Regions from separate parts of the Idiomarina sp. ST10R2A5 genome, predicted to be linked through region 1. Evidence: riboswitches for the same ligand, from Rfam matches in the RefSeq annotation. Region 1 holds a riboswitch; the other holds the start of a gene.

Evidence for each region. Region 1 has a riboswitch for thiamine pyrophosphate ahead of ACP7FG_RS12065 (TonB-dependent receptor). Riboswitches for the same ligand answer to the same signal wherever they lie in the genome.
Region 2: it holds a riboswitch for thiamine pyrophosphate, as region 1 does, so the genes downstream of both, thiC (phosphomethylpyrimidine synthase ThiC) here and ACP7FG_RS12065 (TonB-dependent receptor) in region 1, are expected to answer to the same signal.

What each region holds. Positions count from the first base shown of each region.
Region 1 is NZ_JBNIEX010000011.1:50,561-54,243, reverse strand. Features, by position in the region: gene ACP7FG_RS12070 (YkoF family thiamine/hydroxymethylpyrimidine-binding protein) at 1-103, opposite strand, end outside; gene ACP7FG_RS12065 (TonB-dependent receptor) at 115-2,244, opposite strand; TPP riboswitch at 2,297-2,395, opposite strand; gene fre (NAD(P)H-flavin reductase) at 2,446-3,147, opposite strand; gene ubiD (4-hydroxy-3-polyprenylbenzoate decarboxylase) at 3,148-3,683, opposite strand, start outside.
Region 2 is NZ_JBNIEX010000001.1:166,106-169,788, forward strand. Features, by position in the region: gene thiC (phosphomethylpyrimidine synthase ThiC) at 1-1,544, opposite strand, end outside; TPP riboswitch at 1,628-1,746, opposite strand; gene ACP7FG_RS00835 (SCO family protein) at 1,790-2,416, opposite strand; gene ACP7FG_RS00840 (formylglycine-generating enzyme family protein) at 2,409-3,161, opposite strand; gene ACP7FG_RS00845 (multicopper oxidase domain-containing protein) at 3,173-3,683, opposite strand, start outside.

The DNA of each region.
Region 1 (3,683 bases):
CCGTTAACTCTGAATGCTGGTTTAAGCGCTCAATAAAGTCTTTTATGGTATCCAGATAGTTGTCAGCTAAAGGATACAACGACATTTCCACTGAAACTTGCATGTTACCCTCCTTTAAAACGACTTACTGACAGTAACCCCAAAGCGACGAGGCTCACCATACTGCACGTAAGTTTCGGGGATGTACTCTTTACGTGGGTCATTACCAAAATAGAAGCCACGAATTTGATAGTCTTCATCTGCTAAATTACGACCCCAGAAACTGATACGCCAGTCTTGGTAATGATAGTTCAACGCAAGGTGCAATACTGCCATGCTATCGGCTTTTTGGTTATGCGAATCGGAGAAATAGAATTCATCTTTGCCGTCGGCCTGAATCACCCACTGGAAGTTCTCGCCGACCCAGCCCTCAAGGCCAATATTAAACTGGTAGTTAGGTGCTTGCGCCTGTTCACGGCCCGTCATGTCCATACCGTCTTCCGTGACAAAACCGTCAATTTCGGTTTTTAACCAACTGGCGGAAGCGAAAACAGCCAGCCAGTCAGTAAACTGATTTCGAATTTCTGCTTCCAGGCCATAACCCGTGCCTTCCGCTGCATTTTCGATATAACCGACAAAAGACTGATCGCGATTCACCCAACCTTTTAGCTGAACATCGTCGCGCCAGTGGTAAAACGCGCTAACCCGTGAAGTTAAACGGCCATCGGGGCTACTACCTTTAACACCTAACTCAGTACTCCAGAGAATTTCAGGCGCGAAAGTTGCTCGTTCTAATAGATAGTTTTCTAATTCTTCCAGTCCCTGATCTTCAGCTTTACCCAGGGCTTCCCCGTTAACACCTCCGGCTTTATAACCTCGAGCTACTGTTGCGTACAGGTAACTCTCATCGGAAGCTTGGTAGCGCAGACTGAAATTCCCGCCAACCATAGTGTCTTCTGGTTCTGCCGTGACGCCCCGACTGTCCAGATAGTCATTGTTATAACGCTCAACCCGCAAACCGGTAATGGTGCTAACACGGTCAGTCCAGTGTTGAGTCAACTCGCCGTACAACGCACCGTGCTTGCTGTCATAATCGCTTTCAAAAATGGCCGGCACGCCTAAATCCCAATTAAAGTAATCGCGGGTTAACTGTACCGACTTATCGTAGTAATACAGGCCCAGGACCCATTCACTGTCAATGCCAAAAAGAGCTTCAGGATCATCTGAAAGCCAGCGAACTTCGGCAGTTTTGTCGTCACGTTCACGGAAGTACGCGTCAAAAGAAGAATATTCCCAGCCCGGAGCGATACCTTCGTAAGTCCAGTCTTCATCGTAGGCATAACCCGTGTCTGCATCTAGCTGGTTAACGGACATTTCCAGTCTGCTGTTATCAAAGCCCAGGTAACTCAACTGCAAACGCAGCGCCTGACTTTCTAAACGGTCAAAACCCGGCTCATCAGACAGAGTCTCGCGCGTGTTATCCAGACTGAAAGCGTCGTAACCATTATCGACATCGTTATAATGCAGAACCGTCTGCAGTAACCAGTCTTTGCTAAGCTCAGTATCGAGCAGTAAGCGGGCACTTAACTCATCGCGCTGTTCAGTGTCATCCCTATCCAGGTATGTATTTTCCATATAGCCGTCTTGTCGAAACTGACTGACTGAGAAACGCACGTTACCCAATACTCCCAGGCTACCGCCCATGGCTAAACCACCCATGGCTTCAGAATAATTTCCCGCCGATAACTGAAACTCACCGTTAAAATCGCTGCTCGGTGCCGTGCTATCAAGCAACAGTAAGCCTGCCATCGCATTCACCCCAAAGCGACCACTTTGCGGACCACGGAAAACTTCGACCTGATTAATATCGAAAAGCGACGCGGCACTGCCTAGTCCGCTGTAATCAATGCCATCAATCAATAAGCCGACAGACGGTGTCACCGGATCAACAAACTGAGAACGCTCGCCAATACCACGAATTTGAATGAAACGAGCCGTGGAGGTACCACCTGAGAAGTTTACGTTGGCAAAGCTATTCAGGGTGTCCTGCAAATGCTGAGAATGACGCTGCTGCATGGCGTCTTTATCGATAATAGAAACACTGCTGGTGGTTTCATTTAAGGTACGGCGGTGAAAGTCACCACTCACTTCAATAATTTCTATGTCTTGCGTATCTTGAGTGTCTTCTGCAACATCAGCAAACACAGGTGACGTGAATAACGCAATAGTTATGCTGGCTGCCAGGTATGAATGGATTATTTTCATGGATCATTTCCTCAAAACAACAGAGTCAGAAACGATCCGGTAAGGCTGTATTAGACGGGTTTTCTACCATCCCTACGCCAGTATTAACCGGATCAGGTTTTAAGGGTTCGCTAATGCATCTCAGCCGTTGCCGGCACCCCTTGGTAAAGCGGCGTCAGTATAACGCAGCTTATTCGTTAAACAAATTTACTTTCAGTACAATTAAATGAAGGACAGGGCATCGCCGTAAAGATTCTCTAACGGCACGCCTTTAGCCACAAAGTCGTCGCGGATAACGCGCACCATCTCAAAACGTCCAGCCATATAGACCTCACAGTCCGGCAAGTTTTTCTGTCTCGCCATAACCGCATGATGTACTAAGCCAATTGAATAAGACCAGTCGTTATCCGCGTCTTCGACCACCGGATGATAATCGAAATGTTCGTACTGGCTTGCTAAGCGTTCCAATTCGTCATGCAAATACAGGTCGCTTAGGCTTTTTGCTCCCCAATAAAGGCTTAGTGATCGCTCTGGTGACAAGCGTAAATGCTGCTGCAAAATGGAGTAAGCATAAGAAAACCCTGTACCACCGGCAATTAAAACCGCAGGCTGGGTACTTTCCTGACGATAAAAGGCGCTACCATCCGGCGCATCAATCTCTAGTTCCCCGTCGGCGCGCACTTTATCCAAAACTTCCATTGCGTAGCTGTTATCCGGCGTAGCGCCAACATGAAGTAACCACTCACTTTTATCTGAAGGACATGAAGCAATGCTAAACGGCCGTTTGTCTCTTTCACCCATGACTACCATCAGATATTGGCCTGCTTTAAATTCAACCGGTTGCGGCAGTTGCAAACGCACTTCCCAAACAGCGTCCGCTAACTGGCGCGAAATTTCGGCTTTACAGGTCATTTGTTGACTCATTCACGACTCCATAATGTTCAGTTCGTCCCACAGCTCGTCGACACGCTGTTTAACATCTTCACTCATGACAATAGGCTCGCCCCATTCGCGGTCAGTTTCGCCTGGCCACTTATTGGTTGCATCCATTCCCATTTTTGATCCAAGACCAGACACCGGAGAGGCAAAGTCAAGGTAATCAATTGGCGTGTTCTCAACCAAGGTAGTGTCGCGTGCCGGATCCATTCGGGTCGTCATGGCCCAAATCACATCCTTCCAGTCTCGCGCATTCACATCGTCGTCGCACACAATCACAAACTTGGTGTACATAAACTGACGAAGGAACGACCAGACCCCCATCATCACGCGCTTGGCGTGGCCCGGGTACTGCTTTTTCATAGTGACTACGGCTAAACGGTACGAACAGCCTTCCGGTGGTAAATAAAAATCGACAATTTCCGGAAACTGTTTTTGCAGCAACGGAATAAAAACTTCATTTAAAGCAACGCCCAGCACCGCAGGTTCGTCCGGTGGACGTCCGGTATAAGTGCTGTGGTAAA
Region 2 (3,683 bases), on a different contig from region 1:
TCGTGATAGCTGCGAGCGGTAACCGGGTCCAACGCCAGGTTAAATTGATCCTCCCAGCGGAATTCAAAGCGGGCTTTTGACATAGCGTCATCCCGCGCCTGAGCGCCTGGGTGTCCTTTGGCTAAATCGGCCGCATGAGCCGCTATTTTGTAGGCGATCATCCCTTGTTTAACATCTTCTTTATTAGGCAGGCCTAAGTGTTCTTTCGGTGTTACGTAGCAGAGCATGGCACAGCCAAACGCGCCGATCATGGCAGCACCAATACCTGAAGTAATATGGTCGTAACCGGGTGCTATATCCGTGGTTAGCGGCCCTAAGGTATAGAACGGCGCGCCATGACAATGCTTTAACTGCTCATCCATATTTTCCTGAATTTTATGCATGGGCACATGGCCTGGGCCTTCTATCATCACCTGCACATCGTATTCCCAGGCAATTTGAGTCAACTCGCCGAGTACTCTCAGTTCAGCAAATTGAGCTTCGTCGTTAGCGTCGGCTATGGAACCGGGGCGCAGGCCGTCACCTAAAGACAGCGACACATCATATTTCGCACAAATTTTGCAGATATCCCGGAAGTGTTGATAAAGAAAGCTCTCTTGCTGATGCGCCATGCACCATTTCGCCATAATTGAACCGCCACGGGAGACTATGCCGGTAACTCGTTTTGCAGTCAGTTTAATGAAGTCGTGTAGTACACCGGCGTGAATCGTAAAGTAGTCGACCCCTTGCTCAGCCTGTTCCAGCAGTACGTCTTTAAATACTGGCCAGCTCAGATCTTCTGCAATGCCATTGACGCGCTCTAATGCCTGGTAGATAGGCACCGTACCAATAGGAACAGGACTGTTGCGTAAGATCCACTCACGGGTTTGGTGAATATTACGGCCGGTAGATAAGTCCATTACGGTATCAGCGCCCCAGCGAGTCGCCCATACCAGCTTTTCAACTTCTTCTTCAATCGATGAACTGACCGAGGAGTTACCAATGTTGGCGTTCACTTTAACCAAAAAGTTGCGTCCAATAATCATTGGCTCTGATTCGGGATGATGGGTATTAACGGGTATAATCGCACGTCCGCTGGCGACTTCATCGCGAACAAACTCGGGCGTTATGGGGTTTTCAAGGTGCTCTCTACCCATATTCTCCCGCAGTGCAATAAACTCCATCTCCGGCGTAACGATGCCGCGCCGGGCGTAGGCCAGTTGAGTAATACCGTGGTTGTTTTGTTTGTTTTCGCTGTGGCGTTGCTGAATCCAGTTTTCACGAACCTTTTTCAAACCCGCTTTAACGTCAATTTTAGCGTCCGGGTCGCCGTAGACACTGGAGGTATCATACACATCCACCGGTTCGTTAGGTGGTAACTTAACGCCAGGCGTGGGCTGGTGCAAAGTTTCGCTTAGATGAATGCGGCGAAAGGGCACCTGGATATCGTTAGTGCCGGACAGAAATTCACGGCTGGAATTAGGGTAATAATGCCCGGAAAGTGAGGATAAAAAAGATTCAGCCTGTTGGCGGTTTAAACGGTTATTCGATGGTGCAGTTGACATAGCATTCTCTCATTTTGTTGATGTTAGAGATGCTTGTCAGGAGTGTTGAAAGGAACACCAGCGCAGAAACGACGGTTGTGTCATGCTGGTGCTCTCTTGTTCCCTTCGCAGGTATTAGCCTGATCAGGTTCAACGGATCCCGCAATTGCGGTCTCAGCCGACTACTTACTCAATAAAGTAACCGGCACTCCGACAAGATTCTTTTTTAGTGGAACAAAATCTTAGAGCGAATGCAACCGCCGTTATTATCTAACCAGTTTAGTGACAACTTTTGCAGGCTTATCCATCGGCTGGCTTAAGCCCTCTATACGCTCAGCAATAACCCCTTGCTTATCGAGAATGGTGATCAAATTGCTGTGATCAAAATCACCGTCGGGACGTTGGCGATATCTCACTCCAAGTACTGTAGCAAGTGTTCTGATGTCCTGCTCTGAACCGTTCAGAAACAGCCAGTTGTCGTTGTTAAGCTTATATTGCTTAACGTAGTCGGCTAGTGCCTCGGGTGTATCGCGATTAGTGTCGAAGCTCACCATAACAAGCTTAACGTGCTTTTGGGTATCTTCGTCCAGCTTGGTGTATAAGCGTTTTACGTCATGAACCAACACCGGGCAGGCGGTGGTGCAACTGCCGTAAATCATCGAAATAATTACCGGTGTTCCCTCAAGCTCAGACAGTTTTAACTCATTTTTTTGATGTGTCTTCCAGGACGCATCAATTTGGTATACCGACTGGGAGTGAGACACTTCTGCCGCATTCATTGTTGTGTGATTGCTATGGTCACCGTGCTTATTGTGGTGTGAATGATCTTGCGCCATTAACTGCGCAGAGAACACCAATGAAGCCAGAGCAGTAAGTTGAAAGAATTTATTCATGGTCGTTCTCCAGGTCGTATGCGCAGCGGAATCCCATAGTGCTGGTTGCACTTTGAGGAGCGTAATCACTGCGCGACTGATAACGGAAAAATGTGGCGTAATTGGCGTTGGTGAAACTGGACATAAAGCGCGCTCCGTCGCCACAAGAACCGGAGAGCAAATCGACATCATCGCCGTTACTTAATAATAATTGATAGTCGTTCACCCATTCGTTGACGCGGTCGTGCATATGCATCAGTTGGTCTGCGTTTGGATCAACAGTTTGTTGTTTACTCGTGTGTGGCTGGCTATACCAGGCAAACAGTTTGCGTGCGTAGTCATTGTCACTAATGTTTTGCTGTTGCCGATATTGCACAGAAGCATATTCCCACTCATTAAGACTGGGCAACCGACCACCTTGAGCGGCGCAGTATTCTCGTGCGGCAAACCAGGAAACATAAGTCACAGGTTCGTTTTCTCTATCCTCTGCAATAGCGGTGTTCCCACTCCAGTGTTTCAGATAGTTTCCATCGTGGAACAGGGCAGCGATGTTATCTCGCTGCCAACGAGGGTTCTCATGTACAAATTCCAGGTAAGCTTGGTTAGTGACCGGAGTTGCATCCAGCATAAAACTCTCCATTTCAATGCTGAGGCGCTCTTTGTCCAGTAATACCGGAGGTTCGAAAGGACCACCGTTAATCAGGACTGGGTCCGCGAGCACTAACGGTGAAAACAAAACACCTGCAACTCCAAGCCACTTAACCATAACCTTTCCCCTTATTTCTCTTTACGAGGGCCAGCAATTAACGCACCAGCTGCACCACGTTCTGCATCAGCAAATTCGTGATCGACCAGTTTGTAAATTCCTTCTTCCGGAACAATAAAGTCGATGGTTGCACTGTTACTTGCACCTAACAGGACGGTTTGCATACCGTACCACTCGTTACGCGGGTCGCCTTCGTACCAGACGCGGTCAAAGATGGCTCCAATAACGTGGAAGCTTGAAGTGCCGGACGGGCCTGCGTTTAATACATGTAGGCGTACCCGGTCACCTTCGTTTGCACGTAATGGGTTGTCGCTAAGAGCTGCAACATGGCCATTAAAGGTAACGTGGCTTGGTTGACGATCGAGCGCTGCGCCGTGGTTGTAAATATAATTACCTTCAGCCGCTTCTTCCAAATAGTGCTCGGACTGAACCAAAACGTACTCGTGATCAACGTCTTTATCAGTTGGGTAACCGTCTTTGGGCGATACAACAACCGCACCGTACTGGCCCATAGCTGTGTGC